4 regions of the Kosakonia beeri genome follow, and region 2 is predicted to be linked to each of the others. Evidence: predicted binding sites of a transcription regulator. Region 2 holds the regulator's gene; each other region holds the start of a gene.
What was found. The regulator Fur, encoded in region 2, represses iron uptake genes when iron is present. The targets are predictions, from matches to a motif close to ATAATAATGAGAACNACTATCAA.
Positions count from the first base shown of each region.

Region 1 (5,734 bases), 2.3 Mb from region 2:
GCCATATTCCGCCAGCAAGTGCAGCGCAACCAGTAGCGCGCCTCCACAGAGCGCCAGTTTCAGTTGCGGAAGGATGACGCGAAAAAAAACCTGCCACGGCGGGGTACCCAACGACGCCGCAACATCTTCCAGACTGGGATCGAGACGCCGCAATACGGCTGCCACGGGCATATAGATAAACGGAAAATAGGCCAGTACCGAGATAAATACCGCCGCAGCAAGGCCATTGAAACCCGGTGCAATACTCATCCACGCATAGCTTTGCACAAATGCCGGAATAGCCAGCGGCGCAACTGCCAGTACCGACCACAGCCTGCGGGCGGGTAGTGATGTTCGCTCTGTTAGCCACGCCATTGCTGTGCCCAGCGTCACGCAGGCAGGCACTGTGATGGAAATTAACAAGGCAGTATTGCTCATCAGTTCGCCCACGCGGGGGCGAAAGATGAGCGCCTTAACGGTCGTCCATCCAGTCTCGATCCCCACGGCGACAACAAAGCACACGGGGAGCAAAGCCAGCAAGGCGACAAAAACAGCTAACAAGACCAACAACGCGGACGGGCGATGGCGGATCGTCCGGCGGGTCGCGTTGACGGACGATGATAACGCTAAACTCGACATAAGGCGCTCAGGGTAACGGAATTACAACAGACCCGCTTCGGTCATCAATTCACTGACTTTTTTACTGTTCAGCTGCGACGGCTCCACTTTAGGCGCATCCAGCTTATTCAGCGGGATCAGTTTCTCATTGGAGGTGGAATTCACGCCTACCGCGTACTCAAACGCCGTGTTTGTTCGCAACATCTCCTGACCCGCCTTGCCGGTGATCCATTTGATAAACGCCTGCGCCTGTTTTTGATGTTTACTGGAAGCCAGTACGCCACCACCGGAGATACTGACAAACGCGCCCGGATCCTGATGTTTGAAGTAGTGAAGCTGAACATTTTTACTGTTCTCACCCGTTTTGGCCTGATCAACAAAATAGTAATAGTGATAAATGACCCCGCTATCAATCTGCCCGGCATTCACCGCTTTCATTACCGTGCTGTTTCCTTTGTACGGGGTGAAGTTGTTTTTCATCCCTTTCAGCCACTCAAGCGTCGCTTTTTCGCCTTTTAGCGACAGCATCGCGCTGACAATCGCCTGGAAATCAGCCCCGGAAGGAGAAGCCGCCCAGCGGCCTTTCCATTCTGGTTTAGCTAAATCCATCAGTGAGGCGGGCAATTGCGCCTCGCTGATTTTGGCCGGGTTGTACACAAACACGGTGCTGCGCGCGGCAATGCCAATCCAGCGACCGTGTGCAGGGCGATATTGCGCAGGAACCTGTTTCAGCGTATCGGTATCCAGCGGGGCAAACAGATTTGCATTATCCACCAGCGTCATGGCCGGAGAATTTTCAGTCAGGAAGACATCCGCCGGAGAGACGCTGCCCTCCTGGACCAGTTGGTTACCCAGCTCCGTATCGCCGCCATTACGCAGCGTGACTTTAATCCCGGTTTCTTTGGTGAATTCATCAACCCAGGATTTCGTCAGATTCTCATGCTGCGCATTGTAAACAACGATACCTTCATCGTTATTTGCCGCCGATGCAGTAGACATAACGAAAACGGAAGAAATAACCAGTGCAAGAGAACAGAAAGGCAAAAAGCGATTCTTCATCATCACTCCTTTTTTTATGGGTGTAATAGCGAACGTCTGCAGACTCGCCAGGAGTGTAATCGCAGCGGCAATGGAATGAGAATCGGAATTATTATCAAGAATAACACTTCAAAATTTAATAGAAGAAAAAAACAGAAACACAAATGAATACGCTATTCTTGAATAGCAGGATTATCTTAAGCTTAAGAAAACCTTAAAACGTTTAAGAAATATTTAATCTGTTATTACTTCCCCGTCTCTCGCACCCTTTACTTTCCTTTTAGCGGATCGCAAATTAACAGTATACTTAGTAGGATTAATAAACATCGCAAGAGCGCCTGCACAGGTAAGTAAGAAAATCATGAGCAATAAAAAAATAGACACAATGGCTAAAGTCGCTATGCGCAGTAGGGGTTTATCGGTAAAAGAAAAACGCGTGCGTTACCAGGGCAAGATATTCACATTCAAATATCAATCGGGCCAATACGCTGTCTTTTTCGAAGGCCAGCAGATCGACACTTTCGCCACAGATAACATTAATCAGGCCATTGCCGATTATAAAGAAAAGCACAATAAAGCCAGGCGCTAACCCTCTCTTTTAACCTGCACGACAGGCCAATCGCCAGCTTTCCCCCTCTTCTTTCCTGCCGGGCGGAAATAACGCCAGACCCGGTTTCGCCACACCAAAAACCCTATAAAAAGCATGGAAATCAACACATTAAAGTAATAGTTTTTTACACAAAGCATTTACACGTTAACAATAATTCTTATCATAACGATAATCACTACCATGACACGGTGTGATGCCATTTGCGCGCGAAGGAGTGTCAACGCCGCACTATTTCTGATTACACGGGAATGAATAACAATGAAGCATCGCTATCTTTGGGCTTTAAACCCCTGCTTACTGATGATGTTTTCCGCACCAGGCTGGGCTGAGGGCCAAAAAGAAGAGACGTTGGTTGTCGCCGCCAGCAGGGCAAATCACAGCATTACCGATATGGCGCAAACCACCTGGGTTATTGAGCAGGCGGAAATTGAACAGCAAGTTCAGGGCGGTAAAGAGTTAAAAGAGGTGCTGGCTCAGCTTATTCCTGGCATGGATGTCAGCAGCCAGGGCCGGACAAACTACGGAATGAATATGCGTGGTCGTTCGATGATGGTCATGGTCGACGGCGTGCGTTTGAACTCCTCACGCAGCGACAGCCGGCAACTGGACTCCATCGATCCGTTTAATATTGAACGCATTGAAGTGATTTCTGGCGCAACCTCACTCTATGGCGGCGGCAGTACGGGTGGCCTGATTAATATTGTGACCAAAAAAGGTCAGCCGGATACCCAGCTTGAATTTCAGACCGGCACGAAAAGCGGCTTTAACAGCCATAACGATCATGATGAAAATATTGCCGCGGCTGTCAGCGGGGGCAATGATAACGCCTCGGGTCGCCTGTCAGTTGCGTATCAGCGCTATGGTGGCTGGTATGACGGCAAAGGCAATGAGGTCATTATTGATAACACCCAGACCGGTTTACAGTACTCCGATCGTCTGGATGTGATGGGCACCGGCACGCTGAACATTGATGACCATCAGCAGTTGCAATTAACCACTCAGTATTACAAGAGCCAGTCAGACGGTAAACATGGCCTGTTCCTCGGGGAAAACTTCTCGGCTGTGACCGGCTCGGGGAATGCATATAACAAGGGAAACCTTGATTCTGACCGCCTGCCGGGTACCGAACGCCACTTAATCAACCTGCAATACGCTAATAGCGATTTCTGGGGACAGGATTTGCTGGCGCAGATTTATTACCGCGATGAAAGCCTCACGTTCTATCCGTTCCCGACGCTTTCTGGCGGCAAAGTCACCTCTATTGGCGCATCGCAGCAGAAGACCGATTTCTACGGCGGCAAGCTGACCATCAATAGCAAGCCTGTCGATGCGTTAATACTGACCTGGGGGGTCGATGCGGAACACGAAACCTTCGACGCCAATCAGCAATTTTTCGATCTCAATAAAGCTGCGGCCAGCGGTGGCATGAAGCTGGATAATGCCTACAATGTCGGGCGCTATCCGGGTTACAGCATCACCAACTTCGCCCCGTTCCTGCAAAGCAGTTACGACATTGCGGCCATCACCTTAAGCGGTGGCGTACGTTATCAGTACACTGAAAATAAAGTTGATGATTTCGTTGGTTATACCCAGCAACAGGCCATCGCCGCTGGCCGCGCCACCTCTGCTGATGCTGTTCCCGGCGGGAAAACGGACTACAACAATCTGTTGTTCAATGCCGGGATCCTCGGTCATGTCAGTGACCGCCAGCAGTTGTGGTTTAACTTCTCGCAAGGCTTTGAGATCCCTGATCTGGCTAAATATTACGGCTCCGGTACTTACCGGCTGGCGAACGGCCATTACACCCTGCTTAACAGTGTCAACGTGAACGACTCGAAGCTGGATGGCATCAAAGTGGATGCCTGGGAGCTGGGCTGGCGTTACACCGGAGACAACTTGCGCACCCAGGTTGCGGGTTACTATTCGTTATCGGACAAGACCATCAACATCAATAAGTCCGACATGACCATCAATATTGAAGATGATCAGCGTCGTATTTACGGGGTTGAAGGCCAGGTGGATTACTTCTTTACCGACAGCGAGTGGAGCACCGGGGCCAACTTTAACGCCATTAAATCGCAAACGCGCGTCGAGGGTAAATGGCAGAAGTTAACAGTAGACAGCGCCAGTCCATCGAAAGTCAGCGCATGGATCAACTGGGCGCCAGGCGACTGGACGCTGCGACTGCAAAGCACTCAGACCTTCTCGCTTTCGGACGCAGACGGCAAGAAAATTGACGGTTACAACACGGTGGATCTGCTGGGCAGCTATGCCTTACCCGTGGGTAAGCTGAGCTTCAGCGTCGAAAACCTGCTGGATGAGGATTACACCACGGCCTGGGGCCAGCGTGCGCCGGGGCTGTACAGCCCAACGTATGGCGCGGCGGGTTTATATACCTATAAAGGGCGTGGGCGTACCTTTGGTTTAAATTACTCGGTGCTGTTCTGAGCCTTTTGCCGCCTGTCAAAAACAGGCGGCAAACCTTCTGAACCATCCCAAATAACCAAACAAAAGATAGCCGACATCCTCAGCTAAATACCCGCTGAAAAGGCAGTTGTGCAGTTACAGACTTAAGTTAAATATATATACGTAAGGCGATTATATTTGACTTAAAATAATATAAGATATATTTAAGCAACGTATTCAGAAACAGAATTATGCGAGTGATGTACTCACGTAATTACCCAAATCAGTTAAGAATAACCCTTATCATATACAGGATATAACGCCAAAAGCTTATTGCATGTCTGTCATTTCAGACTGACCGATACTTTCTGCCGGGACATTCTGTATAGCTTTTACGCCTTCCAGCTGTTGTTGCGCAACCTGATTATTTTGCTTCGCTAATTGCGCCTCTTCTAACTCTTGCTGTGTCACTTTTTTTCCGGAAAACGCATCGATCATTTCCGTACGGCCGTCAGGATATTTAACAATGGTCACTAATCTTCCGCCATATTGCGGAATGCCAGACATCGCCAGCGAATAATCAATTTCATGATTTTCCACCTTTTTCTTTTCCTGAACCTGCTGTTCGGCTTTTATATCCTTCGCTTCTTTATGTTTTTCTGCACGCGCAGAGAGCGTCACTTTGGTGCTGTCATCCTGATACGACGTTGGGTGGCCTGAGCCATGGTCTGCACTGTTCGCCGTTTCAATTTTATGCGTGATAGTCTCTTTTGTGCTGGCAAGGTGCGTGCTTGCCTGAATCGCCTGAATCTCCTGCATCATTATCTCCACCAAGGGTTAAACCCGATAATCTGCGACGAATGACTCCTCCGATCTGAGTCGAAAAAAGATCCTCATAACGATTATCGACAGGGTAATAAAACATATTAATAACAAATAATGCTGACAATGCACCATTCACAGAACAAATTAAAATATCAACCACACTAAAATATATTTTATAGATTTTACTTAAATCAGAATAATTATGAAAAATATAATCTAAGTCAGATTAACTTGTGCGCAGGAAAAAAAACGGCGGCA
Region 1 is NZ_CM135106.1:753,729-759,462, reverse strand. It holds gene ACUY4S_RS03770 (ABC transporter permease) at 1-618, opposite strand, end outside; gene ACUY4S_RS03765 (iron ABC transporter substrate-binding protein) at 640-1,656, opposite strand; gene ACUY4S_RS03760 (hypothetical protein) at 1,997-2,224, shown strand; gene ACUY4S_RS03755 (TonB-dependent siderophore receptor) at 2,504-4,693, shown strand; gene ACUY4S_RS03750 (hypothetical protein) at 4,982-5,473, opposite strand.
Region 1: a site for Fur is predicted at 2,405-2,427, ahead of ACUY4S_RS03755 (TonB-dependent siderophore receptor). Genes of this name have one in related genera too.

Region 2 (5,734 bases):
GGCCAGATTATTCCTACGCCGCAGGCGGTAAACATTCACGGACAGGATGTCGACCTGAGCAATGGCGTGAAGCTGGATCTTTCTGCGTTAAGCAGCGATGCGCAGGACGCGGTGAAAAGTCGTTTTGCGTTGCTGGGCGTGCAAGCGGGAAGTTATCCGGTGCGCAGCGAAATAGCTACGCGTGATTTCCAGGGCGATGAGGCGGTTTCCGGTGCGTATAAACTGCATATTGGTGCAAAAGAGACGGTGATCACCGGTTACGATCAGGCCGGGGTTTTTTATGGGCTGCAATCGTTGTTGTCGCTTATCCCGGCTGACGGGGCACTGAAAGTGGCCACGCTGGATGCGAAGGATGCGCCTCGCTTCGACTACCGCGGCATTCACCTTGATGTCGGGCGTAACTTCCACAGTAAAGACGCCGTGCTGCGTCTGCTGGATCAAATGTCGGCCTACAAACTGAACAAATTCCATTTCCATCTCAGCGATGACGAAGGCTGGCGTATCGAAATTCCAGGCCTGCCGGAATTAACGGACATTGGCAGTAAGCGTTGCCATGACCTGAGTGAGAAATCCTGCTTGTTGCCGCAGCTTGGATCCGGGCCCGACAGCAATAACACCGGCAGCGGTTTCTTTACCCGTGCGGATTACATCGACATTCTGAAGTATGCCAAAGCGCGGCAGATTGAGGTCATTCCGGAAATCGACATGCCAGCGCATGCACGTGCTGCAGTGATTGCCATGGAAGCGAGATACGATCGGTTGATGAAAGAGGGCAACGAGCAAGCCGCGAATCAGTTCCGCCTGCTGGATCCTACAGACACCTCCAACACCACGGGGGTGCAGTTCTACAACCGTACTGGCTATCTGAACCCTTGCCTCGACTCATCGCGTAACTTTGTGGATAAAGTTCTGGGTGAAATTCAGCAGATGCATAAAGAAGCCGGGCTGCCGCTGCAAACCTGGCACTTTGGGGGTGACGAAGCGAAAAATATTTACCTTGGCACCGGTTATACCGACAAGAAAGCTCCCGAAGCAGGCAAAGGCATCATCGACCAAAGCAACCAGGATAAGCCGTGGGCAAAATCGCAGGCATGCCAGGCGATGATCAAAGACGGCAAAGTGGCTGACGTGGAGCATCTCTCCAGCTACTTCGGGGTTGAAGTGAGCAAGCTGGTAAAAGCGCGCGGTATCGACACGATGCAGGCATGGCAGGATGGACTGAAAGATGCCAAAAATGCGTCGGCATTTGCCACCGATCATGTGAACGTTAACTTCTGGGATACGCTCTACTGGGGCGGGTTCGACTCGGTTAATGACTGGGCCAACAAGGGCTTCCGTGTCATTGTCTCCAACCCGGATTACGTCTATCTTGACTTCCCGTATGAAGTGAACCCGCAAGAGAGTGGCTATTACTGGGGCACGCGTTTCAGTGATGAGCGTAAGATCTTCAGCTTCGCGCCGGACAACATGCCACAAAACGCAGAAACCTCTGTTGATCGTGATGGTAATCCGTTTAGTGCGAAATCCGATAAGCCGTGGCCAGGCGCTTATGGCCTTTCTGCGCAGTTGTGGAGTGAGGTAGTACGTACCGACGCTCAGATGGAGTACATGATCTATCCACGACTGGTTTCTGTCGCCGAGCGCGCATGGCACCGTGCTGCATGGGAGCAGGACTACAAAGCAGGGCGCGAGTACAAAGGCGGTGAGACACACCTTGTCGATGTGAAAGCACTGGATAAAGACTGGATGCGTTTTGCTAATCTGTTAGGGCATCGTGAACTGGCAAAAATGGAGAAAGCGGGTGTGCATTACCGCCTGCCGGTACCTGGCGCGCGCGTCGTAGGTGGCGTGCTTGAAGCCAACACCAGTTTCCCTGGAATGGTGGTGGAATACTCTACCGACGGGGGTAAACAGTGGCTGCGTTATAACGATAAGGCACGTCCGCAGGTGAGCGGGGAAATACGCGTGCGTACCACCAGCCCGGACGGTAAGCGCACGAGCCGCGTGGATAGCATCAAAGCCTAGTTGAGGCTTATTATCCGGCCCGGCAGCGAAAGCATGTCGGGCTTTTTTATTCCCGCATAAACACGGTTCCCGGTGAAGGCCGCGTGTTACGTTTCGTTTTCCCGGTCGGGAAAGCGCAGTGTCATCCAGGGGCGTTTAACAGGCAAAAAAAAGCCAACCGTCAGGTTGGCTCAGAGTAAGAAGAACGATTATTTCGCGTCGTGCGCGTGTTCATCTTCGCGGCAGTCACCTTCGGCGCAGTGGCCATAAAGGTAGAGACTGTGATTCGTCAGACGAATGCCGTGTTTGGCGGCAATTTCGCGCTGGCGCGCTTCAATGGAATCGTCACTAAATTCAATCACTTTGCCGCAATCGAGGCAAATCAGGTGATCGTGGTGATGCTGTTGGGTCAGTTCAAAAACGGACTTACCGCCTTCGAAATTGTGACGGGTCACAATCCCGGCGTCATCGAACTGGTTTAACACACGGTAAACAGTGGCCAGGCCGATCTCTTCGCCCATGTCGATCAGTCGTTTGTATAAATCTTCCGCACTGACATGATGGTTATCCGGTTCCTGAAGCACTTCCAGGATTTTTAACCGAGGAAGCGTGACTTTCAGGCCGGCCTTCTTTAATGCGGTATTGTTGTCAGTCATGCGGAATCTGTCCTGTTGCTATACGATTCACTTCCTTAGCGGAAGTTATAGGAATGCACCTGGGATAATGCGTCTCATTATAGAACTGCCATGCCTAAATGAAAACTGCAAGCCCTCAAGTAAAGTAAGCTTTTAAAACGTGGTCTCGCCAACAAACTCCTTGCGGCGAGGCCACTTTAGCAGGGCTTATTGTACAGCGATGAAGGAAAAAGTTAAAAATTTGTAGCAATTATTTCCATCGCTTTTACCTATTAATACGGTGCAACCTACAGGTTGCACCATTATCATCAGGCGTTGATGATGTCGTCCAGGTGCAGCTCTTCAGAAACTTGTTTTACCCATTTTTCGACACGCTCTGCGGTCAGTTCTGGCTGCCTGTCTTCATCAATTGCCAGCCCGACGAAGTGATCGTCATCCACCAGGCCTTTAGAGGCTTCGAAATGGTAACCCGCCGTTGGCCAGTGACCGACGATAGTTGCGCCGCGTGGCTCGATAATGTCGCGAATGGTGCCCAGCGCATCGCAGAAGTATTCGGCATAATCTTCCTGGTCGCCGCAACCGAACAGGGCGACTAACTTGCCGTTGAAATCCACTTCTTCCAGCGTCGGGAAGAAATCATCCCAGTCGCACTGCGCTTCACCATAGTACCAGGTCGGAATGCCAAGCAGCAGAATGTCATAGCCTTCGAGATCTTCTTTGCTGCTCTTGGCAATGTCATGAACATCAGCAACGTCTTTACCAAGCTGTTTCTGAATCATTTTGGCGATATTTTCAGTGTTGCCAGTGTCGCTGCCGAAGAAAATGCCTGTAATTGCCATGAGTAAAATAACCTCTTGAAACTTAATGAGTATGGTGGTGGCGTTTAGCCCACAGATAAGGGCAATCATAGCAGAACAGGGAAGTGCGCGGAAACTGCTATCGCCACGGACTGCACTGTATGCCACATGAAAGTATGAATAAAGGTGATGATTCGGAGGATTCGTTATTCGCGCAAGGCCTGCAGCTGCGTAAGCAGCATCTCTTCGATAAGCTCGCTGCGGCTCATATTACGGGCGTCCGCCAGCTCATTGAGGGCGTCTACCGCCTCAACGTTCAGTTTCAATTCGACGCGTTTAAGCCCGCGAACTTTATCGCGTTTTAGCTGATTGCGTTTATTGATGCGCAACTGTTCATCACGCGCGAGCGGGTTAGTCTTCGGTCGTCCCGGGCGACGCTCATTCGCGAACAGATCTAGGGTCGTACGGTCCGTTTGTTCTTTAGCCATGGTTTAAGCATACTACGGGAAATACAAGCAATCGGGTCGTAGCCCGGGCTGAATAGCGCGCCATCATACATCAGCACAACGGGCACGCCAACGACCGGGCGCGTTCAAACGACCGGTCGCCGCCTTTTTAATCAGTTTGCCTTTTCAGCGAGATAACGACGGATTGCGCGCATAACCGCATCGGGTTTCTCTGCATGCACCCAGTGGCCCGCGCCTGCAATAACATGCGCCCGCGCCTGTGGGAATTGCGCCAGCAGCGCGTCGCGGTATGCTTCGGTCACATAAGGTGAGTTGCCGCCGCGAACAAACAGCGCGGGTTTCTCCCACGCCGGGACGTTTTCCCAACCGACAATCTGCGAATATTGATCCCACAGTACCGGTACGTTGAAGCGCCACTTCCCGTCGGCAAAGGATTTCAGCAGAAACTGAATCACACCTTCTTCGTTAATGACTTCACGCATTATCGCTGTGGCTTGCTGGCGTGTGGTGACGTGCGCCTCGCTGACGGCGTTAATGGCGGCAAAAATCTCATCATGACGGCGTACGTTATAATTAACGGGCGCAATATCAATTGCCACCAACTGGTCGATGCGTTCTGGCGCCAGCGCGGTGAGTGCCATTACCGCTTTGCCGCCCATAGAGTGACCAATGAAAGTGGCTTTCTCGATCTGATGAGCGTCGAGCGTATCTCGCAGATCCTGCGCCATCGCCGGGTAGTTCATCTCGTCTGAGCGGGGAGAAAGGCCGTGGTTGCGCATATCCACCTGCAATACGTCATGGTCCTGAACCAGGTCTCGGGCGAGTATGCCAAGGTTATCCAGGCTGCCAAACAGACCATGAACAAGGACAACAGGAGAATTGTTGTGCGGATGTTGTGCAGTTAGCGCGCGTGTATTCAATTTCATGGCAAAGTTCTTTTTTTCACTCAAGCGGGTTAGGTTATTATGTTGAACATTCTGCCGCCCTGCTGCAAGGTTCAGAAATCGTCTGAGTTTTGCCGCTACCCTGGTTTGACGCTATCCGCTGTTGAGATTTCACTTTATAATCCCAACACTTGTATTCAGATTAGATATCGCACTGGATTAAGATGAAAACGATCGAAGTTGATGATGAGCTCTACACGTATATTGCCAGCCACACAAAGCATATTGGTGAGAGTGCATCCGACATTTTACGGCGCATGTTGAAATTTTCCGCCGTTGCCCAGTCCCCATCGCAGTTACAGCCTGCGCCGGTAAAAGAGACGCGTACGGTCAGTACCGTTGAAGGGGTTAAACCGGCAAACACCGCCAAAGATAAAGTCCGCGCCGTGCGTGAGCTGCTGCTGTCTGATGAGTACGCCGAACAGAAAAAGGCGGTGAATCGTTTCCTGCTGGTGCTGTCTACACTCTACTTACTGGATGACAAGGGGTTTACGGAATCCACCGAGTCTCTGCATGGGCGCACCCGCGTATACTTTGCTGCGAATGAGCAGACTTTGCTTCAGAGCGGCAACCAGACCAAGCCGAAACAGGTGCCGAATACCCCTTATTGGGTCATAACCAACACCAATACGGGCCGTAAATGCAGCATGATCGAACATATCATGCAGTCAATGCAATTCCCGGCGGAATTGATTGAGAAAGTTTGCGGCACAATTTAATCCTTGCATTGAAAGGACCAGGCAATGGCTAACCACCCACGCGCGGGGCAACCTGCACAACAGGGCGATTTGATTAACGTCGCTCAACTTACGGCGCAGTACTATGTGCTGAAACCTGAAATTGGTAATTCAGAACATGCGGTGAAATTCGGCACGTCCGGTCACCGT
Region 2 is NZ_CM135106.1:3,409,065-3,414,798, reverse strand. It holds gene ACUY4S_RS16220 (beta-N-acetylhexosaminidase) at 1-2,025, shown strand, start outside; gene fur (ferric iron uptake transcriptional regulator) at 2,214-2,660, opposite strand; gene fldA (flavodoxin FldA) at 2,948-3,478, opposite strand; gene ybfE (LexA regulated protein) at 3,643-3,924, opposite strand; gene ybfF (esterase) at 4,056-4,829, opposite strand; gene seqA (replication initiation negative regulator SeqA) at 5,012-5,566, shown strand; gene pgm (phosphoglucomutase (alpha-D-glucose-1,6-bisphosphate-dependent)) at 5,591-5,734, shown strand, end outside.

Region 3 (5,734 bases), 570 kb from region 2:
ATTTACGCCGTCGGCAACAATTTTCAGCGCATCAATATCCAGCCCCGAGTCGGTTTCATCCAGAATGCACAGATCCGGCTCCAGTACCGCCATTTGCAGAATGTCATTGCGCTTCTTCTCACCGCCAGAGAAACCCACGTTTACCGAGCGGGTTAACAAATCTTCCGGCATTTTCAGCAGCTTAATTTTGTCTTCCATAAGATCCTGAAAGTCAAAACGATCCAGGGCCTCTTCGCCGCGATATTTACGCACCGCATTGAGCGCCGTTTGCAGGAAAAACTGGTTGCTGACGCCGGGGATCTCGACCGGATATTGAAAAGCCATAAACACGCCTTCGCCTGCCCGGTCTTCCGGTGAAAGCGCAAGCAGATCTTTGCCTTTAAACGCCACGCTGCCGCTAACAACTTCATAATCTTCACGCCCGGCCAGCGTTGCCGAAAGCGTGCTCTTGCCGGAGCCATTCGGCCCCATGATGGCATGCACTTCCCCAGGGCGAACCTCCAGACTCAGACCACGCAGGATCTCTTTATCTTCAACACTCACCTGCAAATCTTTAATACTTAACATTTATTGTCCCTTAATCCTTAACCGACGCTGTGTTCAAGGCTGATAGCCAGCAATTTTTGCGCTTCGACGGCAAACTCCAGCGGCAGCTCAGAGAACACGTCTTTACAGAAGCCGTTAACAATCATTGAGATCGCGTCATCTTCGCTGATGCCACGTTGCAGGCAGTAGAACAGTTGATCTTCACCAATACGTGATGTGGTCGCTTCGTGCTCCAGCTGCGCGCTATTATTGCGGCACTCAACATAAGGGAACGTATGTGCGCCGCTGTCGGGGCCAATCAGCATGGAGTCACACTGGGTAAAATTACGGGCATTGGTGGCCGTCGGCATGATTTTCACCAGGCCGCGATAACTGTTCTGGCTGTGTCCGGCCGAGATCCCTTTCGAAATAATCGTCGATTTGGTGTTTTTACCGATGTGGATCATTTTGGTGCCGGTGTCGGCCTGCTGATGTCCACTGGTCAGCGCTACGGAGAAGAACTCGCCAATCGAGTTATCACCACGCAGAATGCAGCTCGGGTATTTCCAGGTAATGGCCGAACCGGTTTCAGACTGCGTCCACGACATCTTGCTGTTGTCGCCCTCACACAGCGCGCGCTTAGTCACAAAGTTGAGGATACCGCCGGTGTTATTGTCACCTGGGAACCAGTTTTGCACCGTTGAGTACTTCACTTCGGCATCTTTGTGGATAATCACTTCCACCACCGCCGCGTGCAGTTGGTAACTGTCGCGCACCGGCGCAGAGCAGCCTTCGATATAACTGACGTAGCTGCCTTCATCGGCCACAAGGATGGTACGTTCGAACTGGCCCGTTTTTTCTGCATTAATGCGAAAATAGGTCGACAGCTCCATTGGGCAGCGCACCCCTTTCGGGATGTAGATAAAGGTACCGTCCGAGGCCACTGCTGCATTCAGCGCCGCGAAGAAGTTGTCGTTTGAGGGCACGACCGTGCCAAGGTATTTCTTTACCAGGTCCGGATGATCGTGGATCGCCTCGCCAAAGGAGCAAAAGATAATCCCCTGTTCCGACAGTTTTTCACGGTAGGTGGTTGCCACCGAAACGGAGTCAAAAATGGCGTCTACCGCCACTTCTTTCCCTTCGCGAACCGGTACACCCAACTGGTTAAACGCTTCTTCCACTTCTTCGGTTAACCAGGCGTTGGCATTCGTCTGCTGAACGGCGCCGGGTTGCGAAGCACAGGTGTCATCGCAGTTGCCACACGACGGGGCCGAGTAGTAGCTGTAATCCTGGTAATCCAGTTTGTCGTAGTGGGCTTTCAGCCAGTGCGGCTCTTCCATCTCCAGCCAGGCGTGGAACGCGTTCAGGCGAAATTCGAGCATCCACTCCGGCTCGTTACGCTTGGCCGAGATCGCCCGCACAACCTCTTCGTTGATGCCTTTGGCCAGCTCATCGGTCGTCAGGCGGGTGAAAAAACCCTCTTTGTAGTTGAGGTTGCCGCCGGTCCAGATTTTGACATCATCTGTTGCTTCAGTATTACGAGACATAGTACCGCCTATACCCCAAAACTTTCGCCGCAGCCGCATTCGTGCTGAGCTTTTGGGTTATGAAATTTGAAGATCTGATTTAAGCCTTCGCGCACGTAGTCCACTTCGGTGCCATCGATAAACGGCATGGCCTGGAGGGGCACATAAAGACGCGCGCCGTCAGATTCATACAGCAAATCATCGGCACTGGGCTCGGTCACTGTATCGAGCACATAGCCAAACCCGGCGCAGCCGGTCTGTTTAATACCAAGCCGCACGCCAAGCACACCCGCCTGTTTCGCAGCCAGAGCACGAATATGTTCTGCAGCAGCAGGCGTCATGGTGAGCCCGCGCCATGCAAAATCTTCCGGATTAAATGATTCCATCGCTTTACCTCACATCAGCAGATCAGAAGGGCATAACGCTATGTTAGTGATAATGATTATCACTTCAACCTCTTTTCCGAAGGGTTATTCCGCCGATGCCCCTTTTTTCGGCACTTGCTATAAGCATAGACCCTGCTGAATGGCTTTACAGACAAGTGAAAAATTGTTTAATAAATTGATAAATAATGACTTTAAACGGCCAGCCATGAGCAAGCGGTTAAAAAAGAAAAGATGTATAGGCAATACCTATTTTTGAGATAGGAGTTGAAAAATTCTTTGAATCAAAAAGTTAGTCAGTAATCAAAAAGTTAGCTGCATCACAAAACCGGGAATCAAGGACATACCTCGCATCCTTACTCCGCCATTCCCGGTGCGTTAATTCAAAAACCTGGCTGGCAGAATGGGATTTTGCCTCCTTCACCGTAGGTGAGCATCTCAGCTATGATGTGGCTGATTAAAATCCGTGCCCACGCGAGGGCTCTATAGCGCAAGGAGAGTATGAGTGAAGACGCAGCTAAAAATGTCGTATTCAGATACAGGTGCAGGATTTCCCGTTTTACTGGGCCACAGCTATCTGTTTGATAAGTCTATGTGGTCGCCGCAGATTGATGCACTGGCGAGCCATTTTCGCGTAATCGCCAGCGATTTATGGGGTCATGGCGAATCACCCGCCCTGCCCGAATCGGTCTCATCGATGGCGGATATCGCCCGCGATCATCTGGCATTAATGGATTCGCTGGGTATTGAGCAGTTCGCGGTGGTCGGCTTATCCGTTGGCGGCATGTGGGGTGCCGAACTGGCAGCCGCGGCACCTGAAAGGGTCAGAGCGTTGATGCTATTCGATACGTTCATCGGCGATGAAACGCAGGCAGCGAGAGATCAATACTTCATGATGCTCAATGCAATCAACGTCACCGGGGCTATACCGGCACCGATGCTGGAGTATGTGGTCGCACAGTTTTACTCCAGATACGCTGCCCAGGAAGATGTTCAGCACCTGCACAGCGCCCTGGCGTCGCTCAGCGCAGAACAGCTGCGTAACAGTATTGTTCCCCTCGGCAAACTCATTTTTGGTCGCCCAAACCGCCTGCCCGTACTGGAAAATATTACCTGTCCTGTTCATGTCGCCACCGGCGCGCTCGACCTTCCACGTCCGGCAACGGAAGGCCGTTTAATGGCCGATAAACTTGGCTGCGACTTTACGCTGATCCCGAATGCTGCGCATATCAGTAACCGCGAAAACCCGGAAAGAGTCACGCAACTGATTGTCGATTTCCTCAAACAGTACGGGTAATACACCACGCGTGATCACGGCCTTAAAGTTTAACCACTTTCAGGCCGTAATCTGCCGGGTTAACAATGTCCTCCAGCGCGCCCATCTGGGTTAATGCCTCTTTCGACACGACGCAATGGATCGTGCTCTCCGGGAAACGCAAATTCTTCACGATGTGCACCACCTCCGGCTTCCCTTTGCTGTCGATATCACTGATCCAGCCAAGAAAACCGCCGGCGTATTTCGCCAGGCTGCCGATCGGGTAAAAACCGTAAATTTGCAGATACTCGACAATCACTTCGCGATCCCAAACGTGATCGGCCTGGTAAATGTTACGGCAGGCGACCAGCGGCGTGAGCGGTGGCTCGCCATTGCGGGCATGCGTCTGTTTATTGATTGCTTTGATAACCGACAAACGCCGTGCCAGCGCGGAAAGTTGCGCCCCGCGTTTACCAGCAGGATAACCTGAGCCATCGAGCCGTTCGTTGGCATTTTCAATCACATCGCGGCAGGTCAGCCCCGGCGTCCACCCCAGCGCACGTAAACGGTTCAGCAATGTAACAACATGGGTTCGCAGAAGCGCTTTCTGCTGCGCATTCATGTTGATTTTCAGGGAAGGCAACGCGGCGCTGACCAGAAGCGGTTTACCCAGTGTATGCATGATGGCACCTAGCGTGGCCTCACGCAGTTGCGGATCGCGCGGGTCACGAAGACGCAGCATATCAGCCAGTCTGGCTGCAACCTGGATGGCATGCCGTACCCATTCTGGCTCGTCGCGCAGGCAGGAAAGTGCATACAGCAGTACCTTGCGATCCTGCTGTTGCAGATAAAGCAACGTATCGACGCAGTCATAAAAGATATCAACCGGTAAACGGTTACGCGTTTTCATGTACATCAGCGCCACCTGCAGGCGGTGCGCCACTTTCATCACGCCTTGCTCCATTGGCGTCTGGCGCGCGCGTTTCTCGCGCTCCTGCATTTCACGCTGCCGGGCTTTACGTTCACCCTGCCCTGGAATAAACAGCGGCGATTCGTAGACCATCATGCCGCGGATCCCTGTCCGGTACGCGGCCTCCCTTTCCGCCTCATTCACATAGCGGAATAACGACTGGGACTGGGATGAGGTCAGGTCGACAAATTGGATCCCGATTGCGGCATAACCGTTATTACCAAACGGGCGGATATGGCGAATAGCGCCCTGCGCGTCAAAACGTTCTCCGTCAGGAAACTCCAGCGTTATGCCTGAAATAGTCTGCCCAACTTCCAGAGCAATACTCTCGAACAGGTCAATCTCGACCATGCAGCCGCCAACGGATAAATTGCGTACCCGGCCGGGAATGGAGAGTTGCTGTGAGTAAACATCAAGGGATGCACGCGCCTGCATTCCAAGAATAAACGGAATACGTATTTCTCCACGGCTCTCTTCAACGAGGGCAGATTCCGGTAATTGGCATTCGAACCGGTAGAATTTGCTGTCTGTTTTTATGAGTCTGGCCGGGATACGGCTCAGGCTATAAGTATCGCGCTCAATATCCTCGCCGGCTTTAACCGCTTCGAGATCGAAGTTCAGACCACCCTCAAAAAGATAATTTTCGATATCCTTACCGGCGTATTCAATGTCGAGCACCATACGATTCGTTTGTTGATCGAGCGCACTGATGCCCGCAGTTAATGCATAAGGCATATCTTGCGCATAAATCGACAGCATATGCGGATGCTGAATTAACGAATGGATAACATTTCCTGGTGGGAGTGAACAGTGTTCCGCCATGCTTTATCCCTTACATGATAAATGATGTCGCCGCGGGTCAGTGGCCGCGGCCGAATCATTGTAATGCGCGCAGCGCAGATGAACCTATACGCTCCGCAACAACAAGTTATGCGGGGCAGAGATGACGCAGAAACGTCACTTTCTCATTTTTTGGCCATTCCTGCCCCGATTCTAATATCCATGATGCCTGTTTAATACTACAAAAAATAGATTAAGATTTTTCTAAATTCGAAATAAACAATTCGTACGTTAA
Region 3 is NZ_CM135106.1:2,838,684-2,844,417, forward strand. It holds gene sufC (Fe-S cluster assembly ATPase SufC) at 1-567, opposite strand, end outside; gene sufB (Fe-S cluster assembly protein SufB) at 585-2,072, opposite strand; gene sufA (Fe-S cluster assembly scaffold SufA) at 2,081-2,437, opposite strand; gene ACUY4S_RS13500 (alpha/beta fold hydrolase) at 2,958-3,731, shown strand; gene ACUY4S_RS13505 (PilZ domain-containing protein) at 3,754-5,481, opposite strand.
Region 3: a site for Fur is predicted at 2,478-2,500, ahead of sufA (Fe-S cluster assembly scaffold SufA). Genes of this name have one in related genera too.

Region 4 (5,734 bases), 2.2 Mb from region 2:
TTCTCCAGGACGTTTTTACCCTTCTAAGGTAAGCATAGCGGCATGTTTTCTGCGCAAAAAATATCCGCATCTTACCATTACCTTGCTGTACAGAAATCCGGCGATAAAATGGGAACGTTGTTTCATTTACCCTGTACAAGAAAGGAGACATCATGTCTGGTTTCGCCAGTCCGCATCGCTACGAGCAAATGCACTATCGCTATTGCGGTAAAAGTGGTTTGCAGCTACCCGCGCTTTCTCTGGGGTTGTGGCACAGTTTTGGTCATGGACACGCGCTGGACTCCCAACGGGCGCTCTTACGTAAAGCATTCGATCTGGGCATTACCCACTTCGATTTAGCCAATAACTATGGGCCGCCCCCCGGCAGCGCAGAAGAGAATTTCGGCCGCTTGTTGCGTGAAGACTTCGCCCCCTACCGTGACGAGCTGATCATCTCAACCAAAGCCGGGTATGACATGTGGCCCGGGCCGTATGGCTCCGGCGGTTCGCGTAAATACCTGCTCGCCAGCCTCGATCAAAGCCTGCAACGCATAGGCCTGGAGTATGTGGATATTTTCTATTCACACCGGGTAGATGAAAATACGCCAATGGAAGAAACTGCCGCCGCACTTGCGCAGGCGGTCCAGAGCGGAAAGGCGCTGTATGTTGGCATCTCCTCCTATTCCACCGAACGCACGCGACAAATGGCAGCGCTGCTGCGAGAGTGGAAGATCCCGTTATTGATCCACCAGCCCTCCTACAATTTACTTAACCGCTGGGTAGATAAAACCGGTTTGCTGGACGCGCTGGAAGATAATGGCATGGGCTGCATTGCTTTTACGCCACTGGCGCAGGGCCTGCTAACCGGTAAATACCTGAACGGTATTCCTGAAGGATCGCGTATGCAGCGTGAAGGCCATAAAGTTCGCGGCCTGACCGAGAAAATGCTAACCGAAAACAATCTGAAGAGCCTGCGATTGCTGAATGAGATGGCGCAACGACGCGGGCAGTCGATGGCGCAAATGGCGCTGAGTTGGTTGCTGAAAGACGCGCGGGTCACGTCGGTGCTGATTGGTGCCAGCCGCGCGGAGCAAATTGAAGAGAACGTCCAGGCACTCAATAACCTGACATTTAGCGCAGACGAACTGGCGGAAATTGATAAACACGTGGCGGATGGCGAGCTGAACTTGTGGCAGGCATCCTCGAATAAATAATGGCAGGCAGGCCGGGCAATCCGGCCTGCATTTTAGTGTTTCTCGCGGGTTAACCGGTCCAGGTACCCCATCACAAAGGCGGAAAGTACAAACGTCAGGTGGATTATCACATACCACATCAGTTTGTTGTCCGGGACGTTTTTCGCATCCATAAACACCCGTAGCAGGTGAATCGACGAGATCGCAACGATAGAGGCAGCCACCTTGTTTTTCAGCGAGGTTGCGTCCATTTTGCCCAGCCAGCTCAACTTCTCTTTGTGCTCGGCAATATCCAGTTGCGACACAAAATTCTCATAACCGGAAAACATCACCATCACCAGCAGCCCGCCAACCAGCGTCATATCCACCAGCGAAAGCAGCGTCAGGATCAGATCGGCTTCCGCCAGGTTAAATATATTGGGCAGGACGTGAAAAATCTCCTGGAAGAATTTTACCGTCAGTGCAAGCAGGGCAAGGGAGAGGCCAAAGTAAACCGGGGCGAGCAACCAGCGCGAAGCGTACATTGCGTTTTCCAGAAATCGTTCCATAAAATCCTGTCAGATAGCTAAACCGGCGGTCAGTATATCTCAGTCCAACTACACTTTGGCAACATCAACACAACGCAGGATCAACGCTGCCTGCCGCGCAAACCTTGCGCCATACTGTATCAAAAATAAGGATACGCGCCGGCCTCTTGTCCTGCCAAACGGGCAACAGACAGGCATGGCGGAGAGACGGCGTTAAACATCTTCCGGATTTACCCACGGGCGCTGATTTTCTGGCCATACCAACACCACCAGCGCCGGATAGGCTTCCATACTGAACTCGCGGAAACACTGGCGCAGGTTGAGCACGTCCAGATCGGCATGCGAAACTTTCTCGCCATTCAGGCAACGTTTCTTAATATTGTCGTAGTACTTGTATACAGCAGAATTGAGATCGCTACAGCGACGCTGCGCCTCAAATAAACCGGGAGTGTTATTTAATTCCGCCATGTTCATACGCTTTATAGTGGCATGAAGAAAATCAATATATTCATGGTTTACGCGCCAGTACCAAACTGGGGTAATGGCATTCATTAACACCGAAAAATGATCCTCACCTTCTTCTTTTGTCAAAGGGGGAATCAGTGAGGGCGGATTGTCAATTTCACTTCGGGGAGGGACTTTATTGTACTCGCGCATCAATAAAAGTACCCCGCCCGTTAGCAGTAATAATAAAATGACAGAATAAAAAATACTGTTCATGAGCTGGCTCCATTTTTTTTGATTTTAAAATTGCGCCATGATATTGTCAACGAACCTCACGCCTGCCTTAACCCTTCCTTGTTGATATTAAAAGGATATTAGAAATGCTTCCCGAGAATCTTGTCCCGGCACGATTTCACATTTCCGCCGTTGAAACCAAGCCAGGGGAAGAAGAAAAAGAGGCTAATTTAGCTCAGGGAAAAAGAACGCTCTCTGAACATGCCAGCCAAATATTGGCGAATGTCAGCTCTACCGGGCAGTCCAGAAATATGTTACTCGAAGAACGCGATCGTCATATAAAAGACCGGCTATTTCGCGTGGTAAAAATCGAGACATTTGCCCGTATGCTTAATGACTTACAAGCTGAAGGCGAGATTGATGCCCAGACATTAAGTCAAATAATTAACGCGAAAACGCAAGAAATTAATGAAGCCGGCAATGAGATTTGGCTTAACCTGATTACCCGCGAAAAAGATACGCCTATGTTTTATAAACTTGGGGATGAATAACGTGAAAGATGTCGATAATAATAATGTCTATTTGACTTTAGATGACAGAAATAGCGATGAATTTATCTTAAAGCAAAATATAGAAGCACTGGTCCGGGATAAGAATACCACTATCGATCGTATTGCCCAGGAGCTGGTTTCAATCCCTGCCGCGCTGGTACGCCTGAAGTGGCAAAACCGCCGGGAGATCTACCCGCTACAGGTTAAAGAAGAGATTTATGGCGCAGTCATCGATGCCATCATTGAGCAGAAGCCCGAACTGCGGGACAAAATCATGGCGCGCCTTGAAGCCAACTACCAGTATATTGTCGGTCGTGAGGCTGCCACACTACGCCTGAGCCGTAAGCTGAGCGACGGTGAGTACCGAACCTCCAGCGTTTCGACCGTCGCGCTGGACGAAGCGATCGCCAGGAAAACGCCAGATAATAAGTAAATTCTCAACACCTCTGTTTCAGCCATCCCAGCTTATATAAATTCCTTCCTACGATGACTGTCATTACAGTCCAGCCACAGGATGGCAGGCATAAAAAAAGCTGGCTTACGCCAGCTTTTCAGATTGCCCGAAGCAGGTTACTTCGCTTTCGCGACTTCTTCGCCTACCAGACCAATTTTCAGATAACCCGCCTGATGCAGAGTATCCATCACCTTCATCATTGTTTCGTAGTCCACGGTTTTGTCCGCGCGGAAGAAGATGGTGGTGTCTTTCTTCCCTTCCGTCAGCGTGTTTAACGCGGTGATCATGGTTTCATCCGTCACCGGATCATTACCAATAAACATGCTGTTATCCGCTTTGACGGAGAGGTAAACCGGTTTTTCCGGACGCGGCTGCGGCTGGCTGGAAGATGCCGGCAGGTTCACTTTGACATCAACCGTGGCAAGCGGCGCGGCCACCATAAAGATAATCAGCAGCACTAACATAACGTCGATAAACGGCGTTACGTTGATTTCATGCATTTCGCCGTTATCGTCCAGGTTTTCATTAAGACGCATTGCCATAACGCATTAACCTACACGTAATTTCTGGGCGGTACGAACCGGCTGCGCATTGCTGGCGGCCAGATCAAGATCGCGGCTTTGCAGCAGCAGAACCTGCGCGGCAACATCGCCAAGAGTGGCTTTATAACTGCCGATCATGCGAGCGAAGAGGTTATAAATGACCACTGCCGGGATGGCAGCAACCAGGCCAATAGCGGTTGCCAGCAGGGCTTCGGCAATCCCCGGCGCGACAACAGCGAGGTTAGTCGTTTGCGTCTGCGCAATACCGATAAAGCTGTTCATGATGCCCCACACGGTACCGAACAGACCAATAAATGGAGAAATTGCGCCGATAGTGGCCAGATAACCGTTACCACGCCCCATATAGCGGCCAGTGGCGGCGACACGGCGTTCGAGACGGAAACCGGTACGCTCTTTGATCCCTTCGTTATCTTCACTGCCCGCAGACAACTCCAGCTCATTCTGGGCTTCGTTAATCAACAGTGTACTCAGGCTTTTCGCGTGGAAAGCCGTCGCGATTTCGCTTGCCTGATCCAGAGAGCGAGCTTCAGCCAGCTGTTGCTGTTCGCGCTTGAGGCGACGCTTATGCGAAATCATCTCAACGCTTTTGCTGAAGAAAAGTGCCCACGTCACCACGGACGCCAGAATCAGGCCGATCATCACAATCTTCACCACGATGTCGGCATGCTGATACATACCCCACACGGAAAGATCCGTCTGCATCAAATTATTACCCACTGTGTTTCTCCGCGACGCAAATCACAAAAATCTGTGCGCCATCATATCAAAACGACGTCGAATTGATAGTAGTTCTCATTAGTATTTGCATAGTGCCTGAATTGAAAAGTCTTTTCTTTGCGCTTACTCAGTAAACCGCCCTAATGAATACTTATCAGAAAAAATTCGCACCCACACTGCAAACACAGGTGCATCGGCATGCAATCATGGTAGTCTGGACATCCAGACGTATAAAAACAGGTTGAGCAATAATGACGGCAAAGCATCTTGATACCGCTCTGGTTAACGCAGGGCGCAGCAAAAAATACACGCAGGGATCGGTGAATAGCGTTATCCAGCGAGCCTCCTCGTTGGTGTTCGATACGGTCGAAGCCAAAAAGCACGCCACGCGTAACCGCGCCAATGGCGAACTGTTTTATGGCCGCCGCGGCACGCTGACTCACTTCTCTTTACAGGAAGCGATGTGCGAGCTGGAAGGCGGCGCCGGATGCGCGCTGTTCCCCTGCGGGGCGGCGGCGGTCGCGAACACCATTCTGGCGTTTGTCGAACAAGGCGATCATGTGTTGATGACCAACACCGCCTACGAACCGAGCCAGGATTTCAGTACCAAAATCCTCGCTAAACTCGGCGTTACCACCAGTTGGTTTGATCCCTTGATCGGGTCGAGCATTGTGCGTCTGATCCAGCCGAATACCAAAGTGGTGTTCCTGGAATCACCCGGCTCAATCACTATGGAAGTGCACGACGTCCCGGCGATTGTTCAGGCAGTGAGAAGCGTCGCGCCGGAGGCCATCATTATGATCGATAACACCTGGGCGGCAGGCATCCTGTTTAAAGCGCTGGAGTTTGATATCGATATTTCCATCCAGGCTGCGACCAAGTACCTGATTGGCCACTCTGACGGCATGATCGGGACAGCGGTTGCTAATGCGCGCTGTTGGGAACAATTGCGTGAAAATGCCTATTTGATGGGGCAAATGGTCGATGCCGACACCGCCTATATGACCAGCCGAGGTTTACGCACGCTAGGTGTTCGCCTGCGCCAACATCATGAAAGCAGCCTGAAAATAGC
Region 4 is NZ_CM135106.1:733,726-739,459, reverse strand. It holds gene ACUY4S_RS03670 (aldo/keto reductase) at 153-1,193, shown strand; gene ACUY4S_RS03665 (TIGR00645 family protein) at 1,226-1,720, opposite strand; gene ACUY4S_RS03660 (ESA_00282 family adhesion-associated protein) at 1,913-2,419, opposite strand; gene ACUY4S_RS03655 (hypothetical protein) at 2,524-2,928, shown strand; gene ACUY4S_RS03650 (cytoplasmic protein) at 2,921-3,361, shown strand; gene exbD (TonB system transport protein ExbD) at 3,499-3,924, opposite strand; gene exbB (tol-pal system-associated acyl-CoA thioesterase) at 3,931-4,662, opposite strand; gene metC (cystathionine beta-lyase) at 4,914-5,734, shown strand, end outside.
Region 4: a site for Fur is predicted at 4,725-4,747, ahead of exbB (tol-pal system-associated acyl-CoA thioesterase). Genes of this name have one in related genera too.